DNA from 4 places in the [Clostridium] saccharolyticum WM1 genome. Region 4 is predicted to be linked to each of the others. Evidence: riboswitches for the same ligand, from Rfam matches in the RefSeq annotation. Region 4 holds a riboswitch; each other region holds the start of a gene.
The links. Region 4 has a riboswitch for tetrahydrofolate ahead of CLOSA_RS15775 (ECF transporter S component). Riboswitches for the same ligand answer to the same signal wherever they lie in the genome.

Region 1 (7,565 bases), 2.2 Mb from region 4:
TTGATAAAGTGACAGCAATTACTCCTGCGGTAGGAGGAATAGGAACTATCACAACAACAATTCTCTTAAGTCATGTAGTTATAGCTTGCGAGGAACTAACGAAAGATTAGGCAGTATCTCATATTCGGAAATCATTTTTCAGCCAGAGATGAAGGCAGATTAGGAGCTGCCTTCATCTCAATAGAAATATTTCTGGTAATGAGTGAAATAAATACTTATATTTTTATGCTGCTATAAAACAGCAGAATGGAGAAAGAAAATGCTGGAAAAAAGTTGTAACATATTCATCGAAGAATTATCTTCAAAATCACCGGTTCCAGGTGGCGGTGGTGCGTCGGCATATGTCGGAGCACTTGGAATGGCTCTTGGTTGCATGGTAGGAAACCTGACTCTTGGTAAGAAAAAATATCAGGAGGTAGAGCCCGATATTATAAAACTATTAGAAAAATCGGAGAAAATTATTATAGAGTTGAAAGAACTGGTAAGCAAAGATGCCGAAGTTTTTTATCCGCTCTCACAGGCTTATGGGTTGCCACAGAATACAGAAGAAGAGAAGGCAGAGAAAGAGGCGGTTCTTCAGCATGCATTAATTGCTGCGACTAAGGTTCCACTTGATATTGCAAAAACGTGTTTGGAAGCTATTGAGCTTATTGAAGAATATGCGATAAAGGGAACACGTATTGCAGTCAGTGATGCAGGTGTAGGTGCAATATTCTGCAAAGCGGCGCTACAGGGAGCTAAACTAAATGTTCTTATTAATACTAAGATTATGAAAGATCAGGAATTAAAAAACGTTGTTGAAAGTGAACTGTCTGAAACTGTACGGGCAGGGATGGAAAAGGCAGACCGGATTTACCAATATGTAGAGACTTTGTTAAAGTCTTAAAGTGGTAAAGGAGCGTATTTATGAATGGACAAAATTACCTGACATCACCGGAAATTGCGGAAACTACCATCCAGACAGCAGTCAAAAAAGCAAAGACACCTGTAATTAATCAGTTACTTCTTGGGATTTTAGCCGGAGCATTTATTGCTTTTGCCTCAGAAGGATCAAATATGGCGGCATTCAATCTTTTAGCAAAACCGGAAACCTATGGACTGGGTAAGGTATTGGCTGGCGCAACTTTTGGAACAGGTCTGATGCTGGTGTTAATTGCAGGAGGGGAACTTTTTACTGGAAACACGATGATGATTGCCGGGGTTCTTGATAAAAAGGTGAAAGTAAAGGATATGCTTAAAAATTGGTGCTTTGTGTATATCGGAAATTTTATAGGTTCCGTATTCATTGCCTATATGATAAATCATTCAGGACAGCTAAGCAGCGGCTCCAATATGTTAGGTGCAATGACGATTAAAATTGCGGCCAATAAGGTCGGATTGTCCTTTTCACAGGCATTTATTCTCGGCATCCTGTGTAATTGGCTGGTTTGTCTTGCAGTTTGGATGGCATATGGCGCCAAAGATATCACAGGAAAAATATTTGCAATATTCTTTCCTATTTGGCTCTTTATAACCTCAGGATTTGAGCACAGTATAGCCAATATGTATTACATACCTGCCGGAATTATGGCAAAAAGTAACGGCGCATTGGCTGAGGCTGCCGCACAATTAGGGGTTACGGCAGAAAAACTGGGGCATCTGAACTGGGGAAGTTTCATTACCAAAAATTTAATACCTGTAACACTTGGAAATATTGTAGGAGGAAGTTTATTTGTTGCCTCCATATATTGGTTCGTCTATATCAGAACCAATAAAAAACAGGAAGTGACTGTAGTTTCTGAAGAAAAGACAGCCAATGAATGTACAAATAAATAATAAGATTTGGTTAGAGTAGGGACAGTGCGTTAAGTACCGAAGGATGGGAAGTTGTCTTTGGGCGAAAGGCTTGATGCTTGCGGTGCTGTCCCGCATCCGCTACCACTTAAAGAAGAGACTTCTTTCGTGGTGGATCACAAGAAAGGAGTTATATGAAAAAAATATATAAAGAATGGTTTAAAGAGTACGTTTCTATAGACACACATTCATTGGTTACTATGGGATTATTAATAGCAATTGAAGTAATCTTGACCCGGTTTGTATCCATACAAGCCTGGAACCTGAGAATAGGCTTTGGATTTTTGCCGATTGCTGTTGCAGGTATGATACTTGGACCTGTCAGAGCTGGTATTATGGCTGCTATAGCAGATTTTCTTGGTGCAATATTGTTTCCGTCAGGCACATTTTTTCCTGGGTTTACGTTTACGGCATTATTGGTAGGGATTTTATACGGCATTTTCCTTTATAAAAAGATGAATACACGGAGAATAGCCACTGCAATTGGAATCCACCAATGTATTCTGAGCCTGTTTGTTAATACATTTTGGCTGTCAATTTTATATGGTTCCCCCTACTGGCCTTTATTTACGACTAGAATTGTGCAGACAGTAATTATGCTTTTTGTTGAGGGTATCTGTCTTGTAGCGGTATGCAATAAGAAAGTAAGCCGGATATTGGCTTTTAAATAGCAGGAGGTATGTATGGACATCACGGAAGCTATAGAATATATAAATCAAACAGCATGGCAGGGAAGCAGGCTGGGACTTGAGAGAATGGAAATTCTGCTTGGGTTGATTTGGAACCCCGAAAGAAAGTTAAAATATATCCATATTGCAGGAACAAACGGCAAAGGTTCCACAGCGGCTATGCTTGCCTCTGTTTTGACTGAAGCAGGATATAAAACAGGACTGTATACCTCACCCTATATACAATGCTTTAATGAAAGAATCCAAATCAACGGGATTAATATACCGGATGATAAGATAATTGAAGCAGTGGAGCATATAAGAGGATTTGTTGACCAAATGGAGGACAAGCCAACAGAATTTGAACTTATAACAGTGATTGCATTTCTCTATTTCTATCAATGTCAGTGTGATATTGTGGTTCTTGAAGTAGGCATGGGAGGGAGACTGGATTCTACCAATATTATACCGGTACCTGAGGTTGCAGTGATTACTGCTATTGACTTAGACCATACCAGGGAACTGGGAAATACGGTTGAAAAAATAGCCGGAGAAAAAGCAGGTATCATAAAGAATGGTTGTGACGTGGTTCTTTATCAGCAAAGGCAGTCGGTTTTTGAGGTGATAGAATCCGTATGCAGTGATAAATCAGCCCGGTTACATCCTGTGGATTTTAATTATATTGAGATTATCTGCAGTGATTTAAACGGACAATGCCTGAATTTTGAAGATTTCCACGATATTAAAATAAGCCTGTTAGGAGAATATCAGCAAAAAAACACAGCAGTTGCACTGAAGACACTGGAAATATTGATTAAAAAAGGATGGAATTTTACGGTAAGAGGTATTAAGGAAGGTATGAAGAAAGCAAAATGGCCCGGCCGTTTTGAGGTTCTTACCAGAAAACCGTATTTTATTGTAGATGGTGCCCATAACCCCAACGGTGTCCGGGCAATGGCGGATAATATTAACGCATACTTTAAGGACAGGAAAATCATTTTTTTGGTCGGAGTCCTTAAGGATAAAGACTATGAAGCAATGATGAGGCTGATTATGCCCTATGGGAGCAAATTTATTGTTGTACAACCTGAGAATTCAAGAGCACTTTCCCAAGGTGAACTGGCTGATTACTTAAGAAATAATAGTAATGCAGATGTATCAGAAGCAGATAATGTGGAGACTGGAATTAAGACGGCCTTAAATCTGGCAAGAGAAGATGAAGTGATTATTGCCTTCGGTTCACTCTATATGGTAGGAAGCATAAGAAATTTTTTTTTACAGGATTGATTTAATTAAATGTATGTTATCCCATATAGGATTTTACCTCCTATATGGGATAACCTCTTTTTTTACCGGTACCTTCCGGGAGTACCCGATGTTAGAGGAGGAAGATATGGAAGAGATTATATATATAACAGGCCATAAAAATCCGGACACTGATTCCATATGTTCAGCGATTGCTTATGCCGAGCTGAAGAAAAAGCTCGGAACTAAGGCAGTTCCCATAAGAATCGGAGATATCAATAAAGAAACGGAGTTTGTATTAAGGTATTTTAATATCGAAGCACCGGAATATCTTGAAACGGTACGGACTCAGGTATCAGACTTAAGCATGGATATTGTACATCCGGTGTCCGAGGATATTTCCATAAAGGTGGCGTGGGGAATCATGCAGAAAAACAATGTCAAGGTTCTTCCTGTTGTAGGTGAGAAAGAAGAGCTGCTTGGAATTGTAACACTTTCGGATATAACAAAAAGCTATATGAATGCACTGGAAAATAATGTTCTCTCAGCAAGTAATACTCCTCTAAAAAACATCGTAGAAACATTAAATGCAAAGCTTTTGCACGGAAAGGACGAGGACTTCAAGAATTCGGGAAAGGTTGTTATTGCAGCCATGTTGCCGGAAAGTCTGGAGCCTTATATTGAAACCGGAGATATGGTGCTTGTGGGAAACAGGAAAGACAGCCAGATGAAAGCAATTGAACTGGGAGCCAGCTGCATTATTGTTTCCTGTGGAGGACAGATTGATAACGAAGTCCTTGTGCTGGCCGAAAAATCCCATTGTATTGTAATGGAAACAAATTATGACACCTTTACCGCAGCAAGATTGATTAATCAAAGCATTCCGGTCGGCTTTATCATGACTAAGAAAGAGCTTACTTATTTTAATATAAAAGATTTCACCGATTCAGTGAAGGAAAAAATGCTTAAAACCAGATACCGGAGTTATCCGGTGGTGGATGAATGTAACCGAATGATGGGGTTTATTTCAAGATATCACCTCATCTCACAGAGAAGAAAAAAGATCGTATTGCTGGATCATAATGAAAAGACACAGACTGTGGATGGGATAGAGCAGGCTGAAATTATTGAAATTATTGACCACCACAGAATAGGAGATATACAGACGTCAAATCCTGTTCTGTTTAAAAACGAGCCACTGGGAAGTACCTCAACCATAATAGCTAATATGTATTTTGAAAACGGAATGAAACCGGCAAAAGGTATCGCAGGAATTCTATGTGCCGCCATCCTGTCGGATACGATGAAATTCAAATCCCCCACAAGTACTTTTGTGGATCAGATCACAGCTTCAAAACTTGCTGCCATTGCGGACATTGACATTGATGAATTAGCCGTTGGATTGTTCCAGGCGGCATCCTCATTAAAGGACATGAGTCCGGAAGCGATTCTGAAAAATGATTTTAAGGAATACCAGTTTGATAAATACAAAGTAGGAATCGGGCAGTTCAATACCAACGATATGGAGGGATTTTCTGATATTAAAGCGATGCTACTTGAAAGTATGGAAGTACTTAGGAAAGAAGGGCGATATAATTTAATTGTTCTCATGATCACAGATATGATGAGAGAGGGTTCACAGCTGCTTTTTAAAGGTCATGATAACCAGTTGATGGAGAAAGCATTTTCAACTGAGTCTGATACCGACAGTATCTATTTAAAAAATGTAGTCTCAAGAAAGAAACAGATACTGCCTGCCATTGCAAATGCTGCTGAAGTGGCGAGTAATCTGTAGTCCTTATAAAGCTTGTGTATAAACGCAGATAAAAATAGAGTAGAACATGTACAGGAAAGGAGCTAATTATGTATCGAATCACAAGAAAAAAGGCCTTGAATCCAACTGTTACTTTAATGGAAATAGAGGCACCCATGCTGGCGAAGAAAGCAGAACCCGGTCAATTTATCATCCTGCGAACAGATGAAAACGGGGAAAGAATTCCTCTCACGATTGCAGATTTTGACCGGATAAAAGGTACAATAACAATTATTTACCAGGTGGTTGGTGCAACAACGGAAAAACTGAATCATATGGAGGAAGGAGACTCTCTCCAGGATTTTGTCGGTCCTCTGGGACGAGCAACGAATACGGAAGGTAAAAAGAAAGTTGCAGTCGTAGGCGGTGGTGTGGGATGTGCCATAGCCTATCCAGTGGTAAAGAAGTTTTTTGAACAGGGGACTGAAGTGCATGCAATCATAGGCTTCCGGAATAAGGAACTTGTTATTCTGGAGGAAGAATTCAGGGCAAATAGCAGTAAGCTGATTTTGATGTCGGACGACGGCAGCTGTGGTGAAAAGGGACTGGTTACCGATGCCTTGAAAAAGTTAATTGAAAGCGGAGAAGAATATGATGAGGTTATCACCATCGGACCTTTGATCATGATGAAATTTGTATGCAAATTAACGAAGGAATATGGAATTAAAACAGTAGCAAGCATGAATCCGATTATGGTGGATGGCACGGGAATGTGCGGAGGATGCCGTCTTACGGTTGGAGGAACCACCAAATTTGCTTGCGTGGACGGACCTGAATTTGATGGTCATGAGATTGATTTTGATGAAGCTATGGCACGTTCGGTTATGTATAAGCCCTTTGAGAGAAAGGCGCATGAAGAAGTCTGCAATTTATACAAGATGTAGTGAACCGCTAGGTAATGGAATGGAGGAATAAGGATTGGCTAATATGTCATTAAAAAAGAACGAAATGCCTGCCAGAGAAGCAGAGATCAGGAATAAAGATTTCCTTGAGGTTACTCTGGGATATACGAAAGAGCAGGCAATAGATGAAGCAAAACGCTGTCTGGATTGCAAGCATAAGCCCTGTGTCAATGGATGTCCGGTTCGGATTAATATACCTGCCTTTATTAATGAGGTGACAGAGGAGAATTTTGAGAAAGCATATGAGGTTATTACCCAGGCGAGTTCATTGCCTGCAGTCTGCGGAAGAGTATGCCCGCAGGAGACCCAATGTGAGGCAAAATGTGTCCGCGGCATCAAGGGAGAACCTGTTGCTATCGGAAGATTGGAACGTTTTGTTGCAGATTATCATAATGCAAGTTCCATGGTAAAGGTGGTGAAACCAGAATCCAATGGGCATAAGGTGGCAGTAATCGGTTCCGGCCCTTCCGGTCTTGCTTGTGCAGGGGATCTGGCCAAAAAAGGATATCAAGTTACAGTATTTGAAGCACTGCATCTTGCTGGAGGAGTTCTGGTGTACGGAATCCCTGAATTTAGACTTCCCAAAGCAATTGTACAGAAGGAAGTGGATTCCTTAAAGGAACTTGGGGTAGATATCCAGACTAATATGGTAATAGGAAAGACTATCTCTATTGATGAGCTTATGCAGGAGTACGGATATGAAGCTGTATTTATTGGGTCTGGTGCAGGGCTTCCCAAGTTCATGAACATAAAGGGAGAGAATTTGAAAGGAGTATATTCTGCGAATGAATTCCTTACAAGAACTAATCTGATGAAGGCTTATAAGGCAGATGGCACAACACCCATACAGAAAGGAAACAGTGTAGCAGTCGTAGGCGGTGGAAATGTAGCGATGGATGCCGCAAGATGTGCAAAGCGTTTGGGCGCTGATGTAACAATTGTTTACCGTCGTACAGAAAAAGAGCTCCCGGCTCGTTTGGAGGAGATAGAGCATGCAAAAGAGGAAGGAATCAAATTCTTATTTCTGACGAATCCTATTGAAGTTACTGGGAACGAAGAAGGCTGGGTGGATGGATTGATATGTCAGAAGATGGTATTGACGGA
Region 2 (7,565 bases), 2.2 Mb from region 4:
GGAGTTGTGATGAAAATAGCAGAAGATACGTATCGGACATACTGGCTGGCTCCTTGTATTGAATTCTTGGTTCAGAAGTTCAAGAGCGAATATGACATTGAGGGCAACGATCTGACGGGTAAGGAATATTTCTTCCAAATCGCGGGCCGACTGTCACTTGAGGTTATGGAGAAAGCTACCGGTCTGGATTTGAAAGATCTGAAATTTGCACAACACAAAGTGATTCAGATCAATGGCAAAAATGTCCGCATACTGCGTCTTGGTATGACCGGTAATGTTGCATATGAGATTCATGGTGATATTTCCGAAGCTAAGGAAATATACAATATCGTCTGGAACGCCGGGAAAGATTTAGGTATGCGAAAATTGGGCCAGCTCGCCTATTGCATGAATCATACTGAAGGCGGATTCCCTAATATCAACATTCATTATCCGCTTCCCTGGTATGAAAGCGAAGATCTCGGGTTTAAGGGATTCTCTGAATTCCTGGGCACGCGTCCCTGGTGGGCATTCTATAATAATAACCGTCTGCTGGTAGGCAGCGTCGGCGATGACCTTCAGACGCGCTTTGTCACTCCTGTTGATGTTGGTTGGGCTAATCTGGTTAAGTTTGACCATGAATTTACAGGGAAAGAGGCTCTTGTAAAGGCAGTGGCAAATCCTGCCCGCACTGTGGTGACCTTGGAATGGAATGCGGACGACATCATGGAAGTTTACGGCTCACAGTTCCGGGGAACTGATGTAGAACCCTATGACTACATAGAGGATCGTCCGAACGATGTGTTCTATTTTGGAGGCGAACGATTTACCTATTTGGCGGATAAGGTTCTGGCAGACGGCAAGACGGTCGGCATCAGTGTTGGGAGAGGTGTCAGCAACTATTATCGCAGGATGATTTCGATGGCGTTTATCGACCCCAAGTATACCGAGCTCGGAAAAGAGCTCACAGTAGTATGGGGCGATGTCGGACATCCGCAAAAAGAGATTCGTGCCACAGTAGTGCGTTATCCTTATTTTGATGCAGATCGCAACAACGAGGTTGATGTTTCAACGAGACATTAAAACTAATAAATAGAAAGGTCCACAATTCAAAGGGAAAGGGTTGTGGACTTTTCTTCAGTAAGATCCTGTCTCAACTGAAGTATTCTAACTGAAACGTATCCTTTTAATACTATTCTTATAGGAGGATTTTTATGGCAGAGAAAAAAAATGCTTTTTACCCTTGGATAGTTCTCATCATCATTTGTTTGGGTGGTTTTATTCCAAATTATACACAGTATCAGCTCTCACCGCTGGCACCCCAGTTAATTCAGTCATTTAAGCTTTCAACATCAGAATTTGCCAGCATATTTTCTTCTGTGGCGATACCTGCCATTTTCTTTAGCCTTGTTGCCGGTTTGTTGGTAGATAAATTTGGAATAAAACGGATAATCGGGGTCGGTTTCATCATTGCGGCCATCGGAACAGTTTGGCGAATATGGTCTGATAGCTACATAACACTTTTTGCCAGTATGTTGCTTACCGGGTTTGGTATAACGTTCCTCAATGCGAATGCTGCGAAAGTAGTCGGCAGCTGGTTCCCACCTGAAAAAGTAGGAAGCAGGACAGGAATATTTTTATCTGCTTCAACGCTGGGTATGACAGTCGGAACCGGAACCACGGCACTTCTCAGTATTCAGTCTGCATACCGGATTTCAGCTGCTTTGTCGGTAATATTTGTTGTACTCTGGTTTCTTTTTATTAAAAATCCGGAAGATGTAAACCCGGACGATAGACTGGAAGAAAAAAACAAGGTTAATGTTCTTCACAGCCTGAAAGTGGTACTTAAATCCCGAACTGTATGGCTGACGGGTATTTGCCTGATGTTCATTTTAGGGTGTAATGTTGTAATAAGCTCGTTTTTGCCTACTGCTCTTGGTCAGAGAGGTTTGGATTCTGTAACAGCTGGTATGTATGCGGCTTTTGTTACAGGTGGTAGCCTGATTGGGTGCCTGTTTGCCCCTGTACTTTCGGAAAGGGTGGGAAAGAATAGGCCTGTTATGATGTTCTTCGCACTTGTTTCCGCAGCTGGCACCGCATTTAGCTGGCTTGCGCCGGTTGGTGTTCTTTTAGGGCTTTGTCTGTGTATAACCGGGATTGCATTGGGAGGGCTTATGCCATTGCTAATGTCTATTCCTATTCAATTAAAGGAGATAGGCCCGGGTTATGCAGGAACAGCCGGTGGGGTAACTGCTACCTTGCAATTGCTTGGAGCTGTTTTGATTCCGACTTACATTATAGCTCCAATCGCAGGTCAAAATATGAATTTATTTTTCATTCTTGGGGCTGTTTGTATGTTGTGTGTGTTTCTGTTCGTGTTCACTTTACCCGAACTTGGCAAAGGCAAGGGGAAGAGAGAAATGGTCTGATGGGTCATTTGTACTTATCGTTACTTTTTTAAAAATATGAATAAGTGGAAAGGATAGACATGGGAAAGATTATTATTACAGGAGTAGATGGCAATTTCGGTGGATTTACCGGCAGAAGTATTCTCAAGAAAAAAAATAAGGACGAACTTATATTTACTAGTCCTAACAAAAATGTGATCTCAAAGTTTCAGGAGCAAGGGATTGATGCCCGTTACGCCGATTATACAAATCCGGAGCAACTCATTGGTGCTTTTGAGGAAGGAGAGACTCTCCTGCTTATTTCGGTGCCTCAGGTAGGTGAAAAAAGAAGAAAAATGCACAAAAATGCAATTGATGCTGCAGTTAAGGCGGGTGTGAAAAAAATTATATATACTTCTATTGTAGGCGCGGGCGTCCCTGAAAATGATGCTTATGAGATTGCCGATCATAAATTTACCGAGACATATATCCTTGGTACAGGGCTGAAATATGTTTTACTTAGAAACTCCCAATACAGTGAGGCAATGATTGCGGCTTTTGAACAGGCGGCAGAATCCGACGGTATTTTAAAGACCAGTATGGGTGATGGACGGATCGCTCACGTTTCGCGGGACGATTGCGCTGAAGCTGCGGCTTGCGTAGCAGCTGGTGCTGGTAAAGACAACGCAGTTTATTACATCACTGGTCCCACCGCCAATACAGTGGAGGAGTTTGTGGCAATAGGTACTGAGGTTACTGGTAAAAAGGTCATATACCAATATATCACAGACGAAGATATGTGGGCTTTTTTCGATTCAAGGTTTGTGCCCCGGAAGACAGATGGAGACTGGTCGAAAGCTGACCCGGCATTTCCGTTTTGCAGCGATGGTATGGTGACATTCAGCCGGGCAATTCGGCTTGGACAAATGAGTAACTGTACAAATGATTTTGAAACACTTACGGGTAAAAAACCAAAATCGGTACGTGCGCTCTTTGAGAATATAGAGAATCATAGCATCGGAAATAGGACTCCGACGGATTAAACTTTTTAATAATAATGTATAATAAAGTAGTTATGTAATATCATATTATGCTTGGGTCAATGGACTGCATAATGAGGGACGGACTGCTGATGATAAATGGCGATATATTCCCTCTAAGGGGATATATCGCTTAAACTGTAGACAAAATACATTTCTATATTCAGTTATTGTATAAAAATATAGGACACCAAATAATTTATGATATCTGGTGTCCTATTAATTTCTTCTTAAACTGAAACTTTTCTGACACCTCCAGATGACCAGTTCATTTTTTCGTTATGTCCATCAGCGCCAGATACAGCAGCTTCAGAAGACCTTTATCGATAGGAAAGATAGTTCCATAAATTTTTTAATACTTTCTTATTCCTCGTTATATCTGATTATCAAAATTCAATATATCTTCACCTAAAATATAATTTATGGTTCCGAGATAATCTCCGTCTTCGTATCTTGGTATTGTTACGGGTTTTATTTTTATAACCTCTTTATACCATTTCACTGCAATCGGGGAAATAATATATTTTTTGAAATCATTGATGTTTGGTTGATTATTTTCCCATATTTTTTCTTTTCTATAAACCTTCGATTCATTCCATATCTTTACATACTGACCATTATCAGAAAAAAACCTAATTAGAACAGATTCATCAACAATTCTTATACCATCAATTTCTAGCGATGTAAAACTATCAATATTCGTACAGACCAATTGTATTATTCGCTCTTCTGGATAAGGTTCCGGGGGTAAAAATCCCTTTGTTATCTCTCTAATCAGTGTCCAATCGCTTAACAAAACCTGCTTCCTTAGTTCAAGCTGTCTTATGGCTTTTTTTATCTCCTGACGGTCTTCATAGTAACGTTTTGGATCGTACGGTGTCACCAAGTGTTTTATTTCAATTATCACAACATAATCATCAAATAAAGCAATAACATCAAAATCCGTATTTCCAAAAGATGATTTAAATTCTATTTTATCTGTATAGACATTCCACAGGGAAGACTGCGACAACTTTTTTCTTAAATAGGATTCATATTCATCACCAATTGCCGCCCGCTTTATTTTGTAATCCAACATGATTTGCTCAAGCATTCGGGTTATATTAATCTGTTGAATCAAATTAGGGGCAAATATTACTTTTTTACTACTTAATTGAACCAACGGTTTTGAGAATAGATCACCCTCTTTCCCACGCTGCGGATAATAAATAAACCACTCCATTAACCTAGTTGTGGTATTTATGTTCTTGCAATATAATCGTGAAAAGCTTTTTATTAGCAAATCAACATCAATATCTGGACATAGATATTTAAATCTTTCGCTTTCAATCTCTTTCCAATTATAATTTAAGATGTTTAAATAAATTTGGCTCATAGTAAACAAAAACTCATGTACTTCAAGGAAATCATTCAATTCACCATATGATAACGTTTGTCTTAGATAGGGCGGAAAGATATCCGTCTGTTTTATAATTTGAATTGTACATTTAGCGGCTAAATTACAACGCAAGTAGACATCCAATTCCAGTTCAAAAATGCCCCTCCATAATTCTAACTTGATTCGCTTTGCAAGGCGAGTTATAAATTGATTCCCATATATTATATTGTTTTGTTTTCTAATCAATAGAGCACGACTGTTTTGAAATCTTCTAGCCTCTCTACGTATTCCCGCAATAAAATCAATCATATTAGCTTTATAAGAATAGGGTTCAAAAACTATAATATCTTCATCAGTATCCGTTTTTCTCAATCTAACACAATAATCTTTATATATATAAAGGGACCATAATCCATTTACTATTTCACAAATATTAGAATGATTTACAAAATCCATAACATCTGGACACTTCAAACATTGCTCATATGTTAAATCTTCAGAAGTTTTTTCAAAATTGCTATCATGGTAATATAAGTAAGGAATTAAATAATCTATCAACTCAATTAGATTTTCACTATTCTGTGATGTTGAATATCTCATACCAGGATAGATCTCAGATTCTACATTTGCAACTAAATGCCTTATACCTATACTTGGTTTTTTACTATCTGTATTATTAAATTCAATACCAAGTTTATGTTGTTCCTCAAATAAAGAAATTAATATTCTCAATTGATAATCCAATGGATAATTCATGAATTCTGTCTTTTCTTTAGCAGCATTATTTTTTTTCATGTTGCTGTAAATAGCTTCATAAGCAACACCTAACTCAAGCATTATGTCTCGAAACTCCTCTTCATATTCTTCATCAATTGACATAATCATCTGTATTAAAGATTCTAAATCTGAATCTTTATAATTATATGAGTTTGGAGAACCTAGAAGATTGCGATACAAAACTATCTTTTTAAATTTCTCCGGATTTTTTTGATATATGCTGTACAATCCCTTTAAATCCATATCTGCACCACCTTTTAAATTTCAGCTTCACGAGGCCGCCCTATGTTTCAGGCATTACATCAAATTAACCTTATTATACAATATATCAGAACGAAAATATAGCAGTGCGTATATACGGGAATATATATGCACTGCCATATTATAAAATAAGTTTTGTCTACAGTCTGGGCAATATAGTTCCTCTATGGGAATATATTGCTTGTTTTGTGCGGAGCATTCCCGGTATAGATTTGACTTTTGGACACTTCTTTGATTTTGCTTAATAATTTGAAAAGAAGAGCTATAACTGTAGAGAGATACTGTGTTTGCAGCAGAAGAATGGAAAGATAAAATTTAAGGAATGGGAAGCAGTAAATACTCTTCCAGATGTTTTGTGCTGGTAACACAGTTATCGCTCAAACAATTTTGGTTAGCGAAACGATGATTCATGAAAGAAAAAGTAGTATCCTAATAATAACAAATAGAAAACTGATTTAGGGAGGGAACGAAGGAATAAAATAGCTTATAACCGCTATGAACAGGCAAAGTAGGGCTAAGCGCGTCAAGTGCCAGATGGACGGGAAGTTGCCGCTGGACGAAAAATTCTGATTAAAAAGATACTTTTGATCATCAATTTATGATGTTTAACCCGCATTCCGTTGCCACAAGGAGTTTTCTCTTCTGTGGCGCCATCACATTAGGGAGGATCTTTATGTTGAAAAATTTAATATGGCAAGTAAAATCGTCTTTAAAAGAGTTGAATAATGTTCCGACTGTTTCTGTAACAGGAATGTTGGTCGCACTAAGTGTAGTGCTGTCATTTTTTACGATTGTTATCTCCAATGTATTGCAGATTAGTTTTGGTTTTTTGCCTCTTGCGGTAGGCGGAATGTTGTTTGGACCTGTAGTAGGAGGTATTATGGGAATTTTGAGCGATATCCTTGGTTATTTTGTCCATCCAAACGGGCCTTTTTTTCCGGGATTTACATTAAATGCGTTACTTACTGGAACTCTCTATGGTTTTTTTCTCTATAAAAAGCATGTAACCTTAAAGCGTGTGATTTTTGTTTCACTTACGATAACACTTCTCGTTAATATGATGCTTAATCCATTATGGCTCAGTATCATGTATGGCAATGCTTTTTTTGTGCTTGTTATCGGGCGTATTGTTAAAAACCTGCTGATGTTCCCCATTAATACGGCGTTGCTTTACTCAATCCTGAAACCTATGGAAAGAATTAGAACTCTGGAAAGAGTAAGTGGATGATTATAAAACTAGGCAATTCTCACTTATATTATTGTTGAACTGCTTTTATCTTTTTAGGACGAAGTCTATCTGTATTTTTTGACATTTTAATGAAAGGAGTTGTGAATACTTGGAAAAATCTATTTTAATACCTCCAAAAATAGTGGAGAGCTTTATTGAAACAGGTCGAAAGAATGAGATCTTTCATATTATACTGTCCTGCAAATTCTGTAACATTAATTATTAATAGTTCTTTGAACAGCTATTAAACTACATTGGAGGAGGAAATTTTCGTGGAAAGATCACTTGTTATATTAAAGCCTGATGCAACAAAAAGAAAACTACTGGGAGAGCTCATAAGCAGATTTGAGAAGAAAAATATGGAGATTACAGATGCTAAGATGGAAGTCATCAGTAGAGATATTGCAGAAGCTCACTATTCCCATGTTAAGCATCTGCCTTTTTATGATGATATGATTGCATATATGACATCCTCCCCTTCTTTAATAATGGTGGTGAAAGGGGAGGAGGCAATT
Region 3 (7,565 bases), 1.1 Mb from region 4:
GCCTTCCCGGCAGCAATGAACCATAATATAAGAGAAGGGAGCAATTAGGGGTTTTCCCAATTACTCCCTTCTTCTATTTATTTAGTAACGGAAATTCCATGATCCTCAATCTTTTTTCTGATATTGAGCATCCGTTCGTCTGTCTGAGCGATTACATCCGCACATTCTCTCAGTTCTTCACTGATTTCCTGGGAATACGTTTCCACTTCTTTCTTATATTTCAACTGGTGATCCAGGCTGGCCCAGAAATCCATGGCAATGGTACGGATCTGGACTTCAGCCCTCATCCACTTTTTCTGATCCGAAAAGAACACGGGAATCTCTACGATCATATGATAGCTGCGGTATCCGTTTTTCTTCGGATGCCGGATATAATCCTTAATGGCTATGATATGCACATCATCCTGGCGGGCCAGCATCTCAGCAACCGCATAAATATCATCCAGAAAGGAACAGATAACACGGATCCCTGCAACATCATCCAGGTTGTCCATCATGGATTCCAAAGAAACCGGCAGCCCTCTTCTCTGCAGCTTCTCCACAATGCTTATGGGCTTTTTGACTCTGGATTTGACCAATTCTATAGGGTTTCTGGAGTTTCTCACTGACAGCTCGTCGTTAAGGACCTCCAGCTTTGTCTTAATCTCCCGAATCGCACAGGTATACATCATCATAGCTTCCTGAAACTGGTATGCCTGCTTCATAAGGGGATCCGGGACTTGAACCAGATTAGGAACATTTACTATGGACTGGTTCAATTCACTATTGGGGTTCATACTGATGTTCATTCTTATTCCTCGAAATGTATTAACTTAAACTTTTTCGGCTGCCGAAACTGCTTCAAGAAGCCACTGAGCCTCTAAAAATTCAATGGTTCCCTCATCCACTGCTGCCGCGATCCTTGGATCAATGGGAATCTTTGCCAACACGGTAAGGCCGTTGTTTTTAGCAGCTTCATCCACACGGCTTTCTCCAAATACCGAAATCTGTTTACCGCAGTCCGGGCAAATTAAATAGCTCATATTTTCCACCAGGCCAAGGATTGGTATATTCATCTTTTTCGCCATATTTACCGCTTTTTCTACGATCATGGTAACCAGCTCCTGAGGGGAGGTCACAATGATGATTCCGTCCACAGGCAGAGACTGGAACACAGTCAGAGGCACATCTCCTGTTCCAGGAGGCATGTCCACGAACATGTAGTCAATGTCTTCCCAAAGGGCTTCCTGCCAGAACTGCTTGACTGCTCCTGCGATGACAGGTCCTCTCCAGATAACCGGATCCGTCTCATGATCCAGGATCAGATTTGCCGACATTACTTCAATTCCCGTTGCAGTGGTGGCAGGAATCATAAGGCCGTTTGGTGTCATGCCCACACCGTAATCCGAAAGACCAAAGGATTTCGGAATCGACGGACCGGTAATATCCGCATCTAAAATGGCTGTTTTATATCCCTTGGCATTCATGCCCACAGCCATCATGGAAGTCACCAGGGATTTTCCCACCCCACCCTTTCCGCTTACAACGCCGATTACCTTTTTGACTGTGCTGGAAGGATTAAGGGGTTCCAAAAAACTTGCCTGCTCCCCCCGGCTGCTGCAGGTCTCACCACAGCTATTGCAGTTATGTGTACAATTTACCTCACTCATGAATCATTCCTCCTAATTTAAATCTAATATATGGAAGACGGCCTTTTTTAAGCCATCTGCGTCTATAGAATCTGTTATATATCCGGCGGTATCTTTAACCTCGTCAGAAGCATTTCCCATGGCAATCCCAAGACCAGCGCCGGTGATCATGGAGATATCATTTTTGCCGTCTCCAATGGCAGCCATTTCATGGGCAGAGAAACCATAATGCTCAGCCATTTTTAAGATTCCGTTCCATTTGCTACCCCCTGCCGGAATCACATCAATGGCCATCTCATCATGCCACCGTATAAATTCACAGCCTGCAAGACACTTTCTCAGCCTGTTTTCCATGTCCGTAGAAATGTATGGAATCATCTGGTAGATGGGGTGATTTCTGGCTCGTTCCACATTGAAAACCGGCGGAATCCTGGTGCCGATTTCCAGCTGGACCTGTTCCACCATGGAATTCACCATATTAATGTACATGCAGTCCCCTTCCATAAAGAGGCACGGAAAAGGCTCCTCCTCCAACAGTGCCAGCGTCCTCTCAACTTCCACAGGATCTATGGGAAAATCATAAATAACCCTGTCTTTGCAATAGCAATACTGACCGTTTAATGTCACATAACCGTCAAAGGTAATTCCCTCTAAAAGATTTTCCTCTTCCATTTCCAGCTTATGACGTCCTGTTGCAATAAAAAGCAGGATCCCCGCCTTTCTGGCTTCCAAAAGGGCCTCCTTTGCACTGTCCGGAACCCTTCCTGTTTGAAAATCCCGCAGCGTACCGTCAATGTCAAAAAAAATAGCCTTAATCCGTCTTCCCATTTACCGTCATTCCTTTTTAATCTGATGATTCTTATCCGCCTGATGATGCAAACACTTATGATTATAATATGAAAGAAGGCTTCTGTCTACGAAATTCATTGTTAAAAAGGCCTGTGCCGTCATTCATGACGCTACAGGCCTTTGTACATTATTTTGTTCCAACGGTCCGTGTTCTGCGGATTGCCTTAAAGACCCCCATGGTATCAAGCGCTTTTGCCATGGTATAAAAAATCATGGAGTCAATGGGCCACATGACCAAGTTTTTAAATACCCTGGCCGGAAGAAGGACCATAAAGCCTTTTCCATACAGGACGGAAAGACACATGGTATTAAGAATCACATTACAGACCAGCATGACCAGGAACTTGGAAACCAGGACCCTTCTTAAGGTGACAGGCTTCCGGTAATACATGCAGCCGTACATGATGCCTGACAGAACTGTAACCAGAGTCAGCCCCGGAAAAAATGCACCCGCAGGCTTTAGCAGGTATTTGAGAATATCCATGCTGCCGGAAAACAGGCCTCCTACAACCGGACCAAACAGGTAGGAAACCATTCCATTGGGTATGGAAGAAAAACTGACCCGAATGTAACTTCCCATGTTAATGGAAAACATACCTAAAACTATTGCTACTGCGCCAAACATGGCCGAGGTGGTGATGGTCCTTACAGATTTCAGCTCTCTGTAAGAATCGGTGAACAAAGTAACGAATTTTTTCATAAAAAATACCTCCTTTGCAGACCTCAAACTACAACCGGAGATAATAATCCTATCTTCTGATGCAGCGGGATGCGACCGGTGTACCGCAAGAAAATCTTTTCGTCCGGCTGACAACTCCCTGTTCAGCCGGCACTTAACGCACACGGGTCTACTCTGCGACTATGAAATTGTGTTTTGTAACGCCATCAGTATATCACAGATCCACTGGAAAGCAAGTATTTTTTTTAGAAATTCTTATATTTTCCACTGTGGAATGAACAAAAACAGCAATTAAAATGCCCAGGATCATACCTCCCAGCACATCCGTTGGAAAATGAACAAACAGATACATCCTGGAGACACTAATGAGAGCCGCAAGGATCAGGGCGGCAGCTCCCCATTTCCGGTTATAAAGCCAGATGCTGACAGCACCTTCAAAGGAGGCCAGTGTATGCCCGGAGGGGAAGGAGTAATCCTTTGGATTTCTAATCAGAAGGGGGATGCTGTCATCAATCCAGCAGGGCCTTTCTCTGGCGATCATATTTTTCAGAACCATGTTTCCGATCAAAAGTCCGGCCGCCAGAGAAAACAAAATGCAAAGACCTATAAATCTTGTCTTTTTAAAGCACAGCAAAACAACGCCGGCAGCGATCCAGAAGATCCCGTGGTCTCCCAGACTGGTTATCTCCTTCATAAACACATCCAGCCAGGAAGTATGTAACGATTGTAAAAAATATAGAATGCCGAATTCAATTCCAGCCATTACGGTTTTCTGCTCCTTTTCCATTCATGCCCCTATTATACCCTGACTCCCCCAAATTTGCCATCAAAAAATGAATCAAGTCAATAAAACCATTTGACAAGCCCTATATTTAAGTTTAGGATAAACCATAGTTGAAAAAGTATGGTAACAAAGGAGGCTTTGCAATGAAATACATCAGACAATTTACCATTATTCTTTTCCTATCCCTGGCTGGAGAAATCTTACATCTGTTTGTCCCCCTGCCTGTGCCGGCAAGTATTTATGGACTGCTGATCCTGCTGTTCGGGCTAAAAACAAAATGGATCCCATTAGAGGCAGTTGAGGAAGCCAGTACATTTCTCATAGACATTATGCCTTTGATGTTTATACCGGCTGCCGTCGGATTACTGGATTCCTGGGGGGTCCTCCGGCCTATTTTAATTCCTTTTCTGGTCATCACCCTGCTCTCCACTGTGATAGTGATGGTCATCACCGGAAAAGTAACCCAGTTTTTTATCAAAAGCAACCGCAATAGAAAGGCAGAAAAAGATGAGCAATGCAGTAAGTGATTTTTTATTTTTTGGTGCGGTATTGAGCCTCTTAAGCTATGAGCTGGGGCTTCGTTTGAAAAAAAGATTCAAATGGGCCGTCTTTAATCCGTTATTCATTTCCATTTGTATTGTCATGGCGTTTTTGTACGTATTTCATATTGATTATGAAGTATACAACAAAAGTGCCAAATACATCAGCTATCTTCTGACTCCTGCAACGATTTGTCTGGCTATCCCCCTTTACCGCCAGCTGGAACTGCTTAGGAAGCATTCCAAGGCGATTGTGGCCGGTACCCTGACTGGAGTCTTCACCACAATGGTCACCGTACTGCTTCTGGCCCTTGTTTTTGGCTTAAACCACCAGGAGTACGTTACCTTTCTGCCGAAATCCATTACCACAGCCATTGCTATGGGCATTTCAGAGGAAATGAAGGGATATGTGACCATAACGGTTGCCAGCATCATTATCACCGGCATTCAGGGAAGCATCATTGCAGAAACCGTATGCAGAATATTTAAAATTACGGAGCCCATTGCCAAGGGCATTGCCATTGGCTCCGCAGCTCATGCCGTAGGGACCACGAAAGCTATGGAAATGGGCGAAATCGAAGGGGCTATGAGCAGCCTTGCCATTGCAACCTCCGGACTATGCACCGTTTTATTTGCTTCTGTTTTCTCTAATTTTCTATAGAGGGCCATAAGGCAACTCCTGTATTCAAAAGAAACATCACAGGATAACAGGAATCACTCAGGCATTGTGTAAGCCTGAATGATTCCTGCAGCCGCTGTTTCTTCTTCCAATTTTAAAGCAGCCGTAGGATCTCTTCCAGGCCAAAGCTTTTCTCCGTACAAAATATTTTCTCCAAAGTATTTAGGTTCACGTCCGAATGCTCCACCTCTCTGGAGAACCGGTGGGACAGGTGTACAAATTCCTTAAAATCCAGCCTGCCTTTCTTTCTTTTAAAAACTGACTGTGCCATTTCCTGGATAAGAAGTGTGCTGACCGCGGCAAGCTTTACTTTTGCATAGGGGTTTCCGTCATAAACAGCCCCGCAGAAGTACGTATAGATAAAATACACCATAAGCTGTTCGCTCCAAAGTTCCCACTGGCGTTTTCGATCTTCCTCTTCTATTAAGTACCGGTCAAAAGCAATCCTGTTTTCTTCGTAGCTCTCCGCTCCGGCGTCAAATAATTCCCGTACAATGCTGCCCATATATTGAGGCCAGTCCGGGTTTAGGACTTCAAGCTTTCTGAATAAAGTAAACCACTCCTTCATTTTTTCATAGCGCATCCTGTTTTGGATCCTGCATCCGGTCAATTTCTTTACCACAAACTCCCTTCCCGACGTTCCCTCATACCTCTTCATCAATCCATCTAATTGGTACAGCTTTTCCTCACGGATTCTCCTCTGCATGTCATGAGAAAAGCCCAAAACCATGGCAATTCGCAAGCGGCAGTCCAGGTCCCGGTTTTGCAGAATGGAAAAAATCAAGTCTCTTCCATCCATGAGCTTTGTAAAGAAGAAAAAATCAAAATCAGGATAAGACTCTACTCTTCCATCCTCTTTCGTCAGAAAGTGTACAGGCTCCTGGCATCCAAGGATCAGTCCGGCCGCTTCCTCACAGGATAAAGACAGGGAAATCTCCCGGACTCCTTCGTATTCCTCCGTATGCCTTGGATAGTCTCTGCAGGTTTTACAAAGCATTCCCGGTCCGGCCTCCCTGTAAATATCACACAGATTGTCCGCATTTAAAAATGCACACCGCCTGCCGTACTGCTTAAAGGAGCTATTTTTCCAGTCAATAGAATGATAAAGTCTCCTGCCGAAAGCATCCTTTCGCATCCGATACCGTTTTTTTGTAGAATCGTCGATCATAATGGTCCAGCCTGCACAGCAGGTATCCTGACATGCTCCCGCCACACAGTGAAATTTATTATAATAATGTGGAATAGTAACCTGCATAAATGATTGCTCCTGTTTTTGATAACGATTATACCCCATTTAAAAATGAGGTGCAACTCATTTAAAGAGCAGCACCTCATTTTTGAGTCAGAAGATTATAATTTTCCAAATGCCAGAAACAAGAACAGTATACCGCTGACCCAGGTCAGGTCCCAGCCCTTCAGTGCAGCAATTTTATGCCCCAGGAACAGGCCGATGTACATGACGGCAATTCCTATCACCAGAGCGGAAAGTGCCGTAAGTCCGGGGGAAATCATTAAAAATCCGGATAAAGCCCCGGCTACCAGACTGTCCAAAGACATGGCCAGAGAGAACATAATGGTTTCCTTCCAGGAGAGAGACTTGGAGTGGTCCCAGTCCGCTGCCATGGGATTTCCGTAAATATTTATGATGATGCTCAGTCCGGAAATAGAAAATGTCAGATCCTTGTGAATATTCACATGGCTGTTGATATATTTTTTTATGGTATAATCCAGAAGCTTTATGATCCCCAGAAGAAACAAGCAGGAAAAAGCCGCTCCCTTCGCAAATCCCTCCGGCACCAATCCGCTGATCATGGTTCCAAAAACTAGTGCAGCTCCCAGACAGCCGCTGCAGATCCCATTGACCGCAATCACTTTTCCGAAGGATATTTTCAGACGGTTTGCCCCATAGGCAATGCTGGCAACAAAGGTATCAGTGCTTAGTGCCAGCACAAGAATGAATATATCACGCATATCCTGTCGAACTTACCTTTTTATTTTAATATATTCACCCGGGCTCCGTTTGGCCCCCTGAAAATCACCAGATTTCTCAATACTGAAGAATCCCGGCTAAAATCCTCATATTTCCTGCCCGGTATTAAGCCGTTTCCCAGGGACAAAAAAAGCAGGGGCATCAATTCGCCCCTGCTTTTCCTATTATTTATTACTGGCACAGCTTCTTAAATTCATCTGCTACAAACTGCACCTGCGGTCCTACAATAACCTGTACACTGGTTTTACCTGGCCGGATAATGCCTGCAACACCTGAAGATTTGATCTTCTTTTCATCTACAAGAGTATAATCCTTAATCTCCAGTCTTAATCTCGTGATGCAGTTATCAATGCTGGTAATGTTATTCTTACCGCCAAGTCCTTCCAGAATAATGGCAGCAACTGCCGTATAGTTGTT
Region 4 (7,565 bases):
TCTTCTCTTTGAGATACCCCATTGATCAGCGGCCTGCTGTACGGATATATAATCAAGCATTTGTATTCCTCCAACTTGTGTCTTTCTCTCAGTATATACGCAATCGCGAATGAAAGCAACAACCGCCTTGCAAAGCCAGTCCTCTCACTTTAATTAAGAGAGGGAGCTGGCTGTGCGCAAATTCGAAAAATTTCTATTAGGTTCTTTTGCTTGGAAAGAATTCTTGAAAGCCTGCGAGCTCACGCTATATCATGCAACGAGTCCAATAAATTTCTATTTGTGCCTTGAAGTTGACAATACTAATGAGCAGTGGTAATATAAATGTGCTGTATGACTGACGGAAGTGGATTCAACCACAGGGAGTACAGCGTTTTGGAAAGCCGACCGTCTGGGCATGATGCTTGGATTGGTGGGTCTTTTTTATTTTCTGAATGCACTTAATACCATTCAGAGAACATTTGAATCAGAGCAGAGTAGAACGTTGTGCGTAAATCATTGATTTGCAGTGCCTTCTGAACGGGGAGTTGTCAGAGGGACGAAAAGCCTTTTAGGGCTTACGGTACAAGGTTCGCATCCCGCTGCTGCATAAGGAGAAGCGGTGTAATGATTGTGCCTCTTGTTGTGTAGCTGTGCTGCATGACAGGAGGTGTATTTGATGGTTATAACTTAGAATTTCAATTTAACAATAAACTTTCTATGTCACGTTCTATTTAAGAAGGGAGAAGTTAAATTGAAGAATACAACTTTATATGTGCGCCGCATCACAATCTCTGCGGTATTTCTCAGTATTTCACTTGTTTTAAAAACAACATTTTCTTTCTACATACCCGTGTTTGGTCAAAATGGAATGAGTGTTGGCATCTCCGGCATTTTCTCCATTATGCCATCCCTGTTATTCGGGCCAGTATATGGCGCGGTTGTGTCCGGGCTTTCTGACTTTTTGGGTTACCTTTTAAAGCCTGTTGGAACCTATATACCTCTTATGACGCTGGTCGTAGCTGCCGGTGGATTTATCCGGGGCGCATTATGGTCTGTCCTGCGCAACAAAGACAACAAGAAAATGAGAATGATAGTTGCAATTTTTTCCGTACTCATGTTATTAGCAGGGATTTGTAATATTGCGTTTCTGGCTGCCGATGGCGTTAATCGTGAATTCTACAATCATGTACAAAAAGAAAACGTCAATACGGACAACATGCACCTTATCAGTAAAATGCTGATTGAAAGAACCATTGGTACAAAAGATCCATCGGGAAATCTGGCAACATATATTTCTTGGGTCACAACCGCAATGATTGGATGCGCAACTCTCGGCATCCTGTTGTTAGCCGCTGATCTCTTCCTGTCGAAAAAGATTTTTCATGACACAAGCAGGGAGCATATCCCCCAACTTCTTATCGCTATGATTGGTTCCGGTTTGATTGTCACAACTCTTAACACAGTCGTATTGCGTGAAACAATTTTTACCGCATGGAAGGTACTGCCGTTTGCAGTCATATGGATTCCCAGAGTAATTGAAGAAATCCTTGGCAATACAGTCAAGGCATATTTTGTGGTCATTCTGATGGGCATTTGCAGAAAACAGAATACCCTGCAAGAGATAATGAATGGGTCATCCGTTAAGTTCAAATAGAAATCAAAGACTCGTAAGATTGGAGCGGAGCATTTTGGAACACTATACGGTTTTAAATGAAAACGTACACCAGTTTCCGGTGGTGATTGATTTACCCCACAGCGGCACCTTTGTCCCCGAAGACATTCGCAGTAGCTTCCTTAAAGGCGTCTGTCTGTCAAACACAGATTGGTTCTTGCCGGAGCTATACGACTTTCTTCCTGCAATGGGCTGCACCACGATCATCAACCACCTAAGCCGTTATGTGGTAGATATGAACCGGCCGGCCGAAAGTGCAAAAAAGGGGGATTATCGTCAAACCGTGGTCTATCAGGAAAACACTCAAGGCAGCCGTTTGTATTCTTCACCGCTGAATGAGAATGAAATTAACCGTCGGGTAGGCCTGTATTATGACCCTTATCATCAGGCGCTTGAAAAACTTTTGCGTGAAAAATTAAAGGTGTATCCGTCGGTTCTCCTTTTGGACTTGCACAGTTTCTTCCTTGACTTTGGCGATGGCGGCAGCCAAGATATTTATTTATCCAACCGATGCGGCGTTACATCCTCTGAGCAGACGTTGTATGGACTGCACGAAAATCTTACAGCACAAGGCTACAGTGTTATAGATAATGCAAACTTGGGAGGACATATTATTAATCATTACCGTGAGCTTTTTGGCGAGCGGATTGAGGGTGTGATGATGGAACTGCGGTATACAAAATATATCGCAGACCGCTACTTTGGAGAAGAAGAGCTAACGGATAGAAACGAAATGCTTTTTCAATCTGCAAAGCAGAAGCTAAAGGAAGCGTTTATGCGACTGCCTTTGTTTTGGGGGGTAAATATAGAACAGTCGAAATAGCAACGCGTATTTTACGGTATATGTCTACAATGGAAATAATTTCTACGTATCCCGATATAATCAATAAAATCACAAAAGGAGGAATAATCCGATGGAACAAAAAGATTACTGGAACAGTGTATCGGAGACAAAACAGTTTACAACGCCATTTCAGGCAAATGAATTCGCCAATTATCTCGATCTCAATGCCGTCATTCTTGATGTTGGGTGCGGCTATGGCCGTACATTAAACGAATTACATCATCTTGGGTACAGGCATCTGATTGGCATGGATTTTTCGCAGGGAATGATCGAACGGGGAAAACAGCAGGCTCCTTATCTTGACCTCCGTTTGAAAAAAGATGCAGGGATTGATTTGCCGGATCATAGTATAGACGCAGTGATACTCTTTGCCGTCCTGACTTGTATCAAAAGCAATGAAGAACAGCAGGCTCTGATTTCCGAAATAAATCGTGTATTAAAACCTGACGGAATTCTCTACATCAACGATTTCCTTATCAATTCAGATGAACGAAATCAAGCCCGCTATCAAAGCTTTGAAGAAAAGTATGGCATCTATGGTGTCTTTGAATTGCCGGAAGGCGCCGTTCTTCGCCATCACTCAGAGAAATGGTTGAAGGAGCTTTTGCTTGATTTCCGTACATTAAAGTATGAACGCCTGACATTTACAACTATGAACGGACACAAATCGAATGGATTTTATTTCATAGGAAGGAAACTTTCCTAAGTCTATCGTTTATTCTTAAGTTACCTTCAAAAAACAACCAGTATATCTTGCTTTTCATCAATGACCTAGGTTATTATTGTTTTTTGTTCTCCCTAACAGTCATCACTGGTTCGTTCTCAATCCTAAGCCCATACTGTAAAATTGGGTGAGGAGGTGAACTTACAGTGGAGGAATTGCTGAACTCATTTGGTCAGACCATAAAGGAAGCCCGGATTGCCGCAGGCATGACACAGGATGCCCTTGCGGAACAGGTCGGAGTCACGCCAAGATACATAATGGCCATTGAAAATGAAAACAAACACCCAAGAATGCCGGTACTACTTAAGATTATCCGCGCCTTGAAAATATCAGCCGATACGATCTTTTACCCAGAAATTCAACATTCAGACAGAGAAAAAGAACAGCTCATGCATATGATTCAGCTGTGCGGCAAAAAGGAAATCAAAATAGCCGCCGCAACCATCAAGGCGCTATTGGATGCCAGATAAGCAGAATCCATCTTCTTTCTTCGGAGGTGGATTTTCTTCATGTTAAAGTAATTATTGTTGTTTCTCTGTGTTTAAAGAAATCCTTAGAGTGACAAGTTCACTGCATAGGCCATGATGACACATACCATATGCCGCCGACAGGACGCACTGCTCCCTTGGCGGTAGGGTATGTGTTTTCTCATTTCACCGTAAACAGCAGACTACTCTTGCCGCCGTTTTCCCGCCAGCGCTGTTCCTTTTGAAGATAGCCGGTCTTTTCGAGGTCGGCGATGGCTCGCTGTACCGTGCGGCGGGAGAGCTTCAAGTCCTTAGCAATCGTACCGATTGCAGGATAACAGGTTCCGTCCCTGTTCGCCCGGTCTTTCAGATACCGGTAAACCGCCACGGCACGGTGTGGGACATTTTCAGCATAGAGTGAGGAAAGATAGTTCAAATCACGAACACCCCCTAATCGGTACGTAGAGGCATGGTGGGAAGCTCCGACTCATGCTCCTGCACTGGAGTATGCAGCATACCTCCGTTGCGGTCATCACCGGGAGGCTCCGGAAATTCAGCAAAGTCATCTTCCTCATAAGCACAGCCTCGCTGGAGGATTTCCTGCTCCAGCTCAAAGCGGTCGGCATAGTGAACCTTTCGGGCGGCACGTTCCTCCCCCTCAAAGGGCTTTTCGAATCGGATGCCCCATTTCAGAAACAACGGCAGCTTGGTACGCATAGGACAGCAGCCGGTTTTGGCCAAAATAAAGTTCCCCTTGGGCAGAGTTTTCAGCTCATCCGGTGTCATCAGCGGGCGCTGGATCATCTGCAGGCTCTGGCTGGGATCGTTCTTTCCTCTGCTGATGGAACCGGACATGACGGTTTTATTCCCCAACGCCCTTGAGAGGATATCTGCGCTTTCCGAGTTGGGTGCAAAGCCTCCAAATAAAATGTCCTGACAGTTATCAATGATAATTGCGGAACCCTCCTTGCCGTAGTTTTTCTCAAGCTGAGCGAAGGATTGAATGATGGGTACCATGCTGATGCGGCGGGAACGGCCTGCGGAGAACATCATCTCCATTGACTGGATCTTAGGGATGGTTCCGATCTCATCGGCAAAGATCATGACCCGGTTGGGAAGCTTGCCACCGTATTCATCGGCCACGGTCAGCATCTCCCGGTAGAGCTGTTGCAGGAACAACGACACCATAAAGTATTTCGTGTTATCTTCCTCCGGCAACACAATAAAGATGGCACACTTCTCCTTGCAGAAGGTTTCCGTGTCCAGCGAGCTGTCGAAGCACAGAATCTGCTCCATCTCGGAATCCAGAAAGGCATTGAGGCGTGACATAGCCGTAGACAGCACGGAGGCCATTGCTTGGTCTGCGGTGTTGAGGGCGGCTCCCGCAAACCATCTTGCCTTATGGTCAGTCGGTAACTTATCCATAAGCAGCTGGAACTGACTTTTATTCTTCACCGGGGAGGGAGCCAGCAAATCCTGTATCATTTTGAACACCGATATGATGTGCCGCTTCTCCGGAGGACAGTATTCTGCAATCAGCAGAATCACGGATGTCAATAATCCCTCGGCGGCATCGTAGAAAAAGGCGTTCTGCCCATAGCTTGCCGAATCCTCGCCGCTGCTGGAGATGATGGTCTTGGCAGTGATTTTGGCATACTTCTCCGCTTTAGCTTTCAGCGCGAGATTCTCCGGATTTTCCATGTAGGCATCCATATAACGGTTCACCAGCTGCAGGATGTTATCCCCATCCGAGCGTGTGGGGTTACGCAGATCCAGCACAGATATTTTGTAGCCATAATAATCCTTTGCGATGCCTGCGTAGTTTCGGAACAAATCCCCCTTGGTATCGGTGCAGAGGAAGCTCATGCCAGAGGCGCAGGCGTATTCGATGTTGGGGTATAGAAAGTTTGCGGTTTTACCTACACCGGCAGCACCGATCATGAGGCAGTGAATATCGCCGTCATCAATAAGGGCGGTGGTAGAGCCTGCCTTTTGCTTACTCCCTACCACAAGCCCCTGCAAGGTGGGCAGATTCTGCCCACGCCGCCATTTTTCCGGCTCGTAGGTTACATGTGTGTATGTCCGTCTGATTTCGCTTTCTGTGGCAAAACGGGCGGTACCGTGCTGACCGTCACCGACCGTTTTAGATTTAATGCCGCTAAGGGTATAATAGTGTGCTAAAAGAGAAAGACCGCCGATGACAAAAAACATCACGGCGGCCACTGCAATTAGAATAGTTACTTGGGATAACATAGGGAACTCCTTTCTTTTATTTGAATTGAACTTGTAGTATAATGACTGTAAATATTGGCCTTAGAAATATAAGGCTCGGCAATTGTTAATCAAGTTTAAGATAGTAGACGAATTATTAAATCAGAATTCTAAGAGGTGAAATTGTATATGAAAAGATACATTGCATTATTAAGAGGTATCAATGTAAGCGGCAAAAATAAGATAGCAATGTCTGAACTAAAAACAGGTTTTGTAGAAATGGGCTATACAGAAGTTTTTACACACCTCAATAGCGGCAACGTTATCTTTTCAAGTGATATAGATGATACGGCTATTCTTGTAAATACAATAAAAATGATGATAAAAAACAAGTTTGAGTTAGATATACCAGTTTTTATTATTTTACAGGAAGAATTGGAAGATATATTAAATAATGCGCCCGATTGGTGGGGCGATGATAACAAGGACATATATGATAACCTTATTTTTATGTTTCCTCCCTTATCTTATAACGAGTTTTATAATAAGGTTGGAAATCCTAAAGAGGAGTATGAGAAAGTATACAATTATAAAAATGCTGTTTTCTGGTCTTTTAACCGAAAAGATTATCAAAAGACAAATTGGTGGTCAAAGACTGCCAGTTCAAATATAAGGGACAAGATTACAATCCGAACAGCAAATACAGCAAGAAAAATAGTTGGAATATAGTCTGCAAACTCCAGTTAATCCGCTTTAGTAACATTTGGTTAATAAGCAAACTGAGCATGACGGTTACTCATCAGCTGTCATGCTTTTTATGTCATTACCATAGATGGTGCGGCTTGCTCCTGCGAGTATAATGCTTTCAAATCTTCATTCCAGTCCTTGTGTGCGGAAACATCATACACCACATCTTCAAATCTCTGCTGCCGTAATGTTTCATGAATGCGGCTGGCGGCTTTATGACCAGCTTTATCATTGTCCAGACAAAGTGTCACTCGTTGAAGCTGAGGGTACAGTTCCAATAGTTTTAGCACCGGCTGTTCCGACACACCGTTCAGCGCCACATAACTGGCGTTTTTCCAATTCTGTGGATGCAAACTGATGTAGGACAGCAGATCAATAGGTGCTTCAAACACAAACAGGTTGTTGGGGCTTGGATTCTTGGAAACGTAATGAAAGCTGTAGGCCGGATGGCTGCCCTCTACATTGATGCGAAAAGCACTGCCGGTTGCCGTACTTTTCTTATGGGCATGGCGGGCAACGCATTTTTCATCGAAGCCAACAAACACAGCGTTGTGGTATTCTGCATCCTCAAACAGCAGCTTCTCTCTGGCAAACTCCGACACCACCTCTCGGCTGATACAGCGCTGTTTAATGAGATAAGCAAACACCCGGCGCATATCCGTGTGCGCTGGCGGCAGAGCGAATGGCTTTCGCTGCTCCGGTTCACTGAATTTGCTGTGCTGCCGGTATTCTACTCCTTGCTCACCACCCAGCAGGAGGCTAACCGCCTCCGGGAAAGACAGATTATAGAGCCGTTTCACAAGATCAATAGCATAACTGCCCTCCTCAGAAGCGTGATCGTACCAGCGGTTGCCCCGAACGGTGATGCTGTGATCGCTGGCCAGCCGCTTATCCCTCCCTGATGGCAGGAGCTTTTCTCCT

Region 1: linked by a shared signal. The riboswitch ahead of CLOSA_RS05835 (folate family ECF transporter S component) and the one ahead of CLOSA_RS15775 (ECF transporter S component) in region 4 are both predicted to bind tetrahydrofolate.
Region 2: linked by a shared signal. The riboswitch ahead of CLOSA_RS05800 (folate family ECF transporter S component) and the one ahead of CLOSA_RS15775 (ECF transporter S component) in region 4 are both predicted to bind tetrahydrofolate.
Region 3: linked by a shared signal. The riboswitch ahead of CLOSA_RS10910 (folate family ECF transporter S component) and the one ahead of CLOSA_RS15775 (ECF transporter S component) in region 4 are both predicted to bind tetrahydrofolate.

What each region holds. Positions count from the first base shown of each region.
Region 1 is NC_014376.1:1,235,651-1,243,215, forward strand. Features, by position in the region: gene CLOSA_RS05820 (bifunctional 5,10-methylenetetrahydrofolate dehydrogenase/5,10-methenyltetrahydrofolate cyclohydrolase) at 1-110, shown strand, start outside; gene CLOSA_RS05825 (cyclodeaminase/cyclohydrolase family protein) at 260-886, shown strand; gene CLOSA_RS05830 (formate/nitrite transporter family protein) at 907-1,815, shown strand; THF riboswitch at 1,825-1,919, shown strand; gene CLOSA_RS05835 (folate family ECF transporter S component) at 1,968-2,504, shown strand; gene CLOSA_RS05840 (bifunctional folylpolyglutamate synthase/dihydrofolate synthase) at 2,517-3,788, shown strand; gene CLOSA_RS05845 (putative manganese-dependent inorganic diphosphatase) at 3,895-5,541, shown strand; gene CLOSA_RS05850 (sulfide/dihydroorotate dehydrogenase-like FAD/NAD-binding protein) at 5,610-6,443, shown strand; gene gltA (NADPH-dependent glutamate synthase) at 6,487-7,565, shown strand, end outside.
Region 2 is NC_014376.1:1,224,842-1,232,406, forward strand. Features, by position in the region: gene CLOSA_RS05780 (aminomethyltransferase family protein) at 1-1,062, shown strand, start outside; gene CLOSA_RS05785 (MFS transporter) at 1,194-2,408, shown strand; gene CLOSA_RS05790 (NAD(P)H-binding protein) at 2,468-3,409, shown strand; gene CLOSA_RS05795 (hypothetical protein) at 3,780-5,804, opposite strand; THF riboswitch at 6,325-6,447, shown strand; gene CLOSA_RS05800 (folate family ECF transporter S component) at 6,496-7,050, shown strand; gene ndk (nucleoside-diphosphate kinase) at 7,323-7,565, shown strand, end outside.
Region 3 is NC_014376.1:2,326,506-2,334,070, forward strand. Features, by position in the region: gene CLOSA_RS10890 (sensor histidine kinase) at 1-19, shown strand, start outside; gene CLOSA_RS10895 (GTP pyrophosphokinase) at 78-788, opposite strand; gene CLOSA_RS10900 (Mrp/NBP35 family ATP-binding protein) at 813-1,649, opposite strand; gene CLOSA_RS10905 (Cof-type HAD-IIB family hydrolase) at 1,662-2,456, opposite strand; gene CLOSA_RS10910 (folate family ECF transporter S component) at 2,605-3,177, opposite strand; THF riboswitch at 3,238-3,335, opposite strand; gene CLOSA_RS10915 (phosphatase PAP2 family protein) at 3,371-3,919, opposite strand; gene CLOSA_RS10920 (CidA/LrgA family protein) at 4,084-4,467, shown strand; gene CLOSA_RS10925 (LrgB family protein) at 4,448-5,140, shown strand; gene fliB (flagellin lysine-N-methylase) at 5,253-6,413, opposite strand; gene CLOSA_RS10935 (manganese efflux pump) at 6,509-7,129, opposite strand; gene nagE (N-acetylglucosamine-specific PTS transporter subunit IIBC) at 7,320-7,565, opposite strand, start outside.
Region 4 is NC_014376.1:3,388,959-3,396,523, reverse strand. Features, by position in the region: gene CLOSA_RS15780 (excisionase family DNA-binding protein) at 1-60, opposite strand, end outside; ZMP/ZTP riboswitch at 321-401, shown strand; THF riboswitch at 468-583, shown strand; gene CLOSA_RS15775 (ECF transporter S component) at 731-1,633, shown strand; gene CLOSA_RS15770 (N-formylglutamate amidohydrolase) at 1,668-2,474, shown strand; gene CLOSA_RS15765 (class I SAM-dependent methyltransferase) at 2,566-3,201, shown strand; gene CLOSA_RS15760 (helix-turn-helix domain-containing protein) at 3,366-3,689, shown strand; gene CLOSA_RS15755 (helix-turn-helix domain-containing protein) at 3,868-4,122, opposite strand; gene CLOSA_RS15750 (VirD4-like conjugal transfer protein, CD1115 family) at 4,137-5,939, opposite strand; gene CLOSA_RS15745 (DUF1697 domain-containing protein) at 6,087-6,626, shown strand; gene CLOSA_RS15740 (DUF3991 and toprim domain-containing protein) at 6,713-7,565, opposite strand, start outside.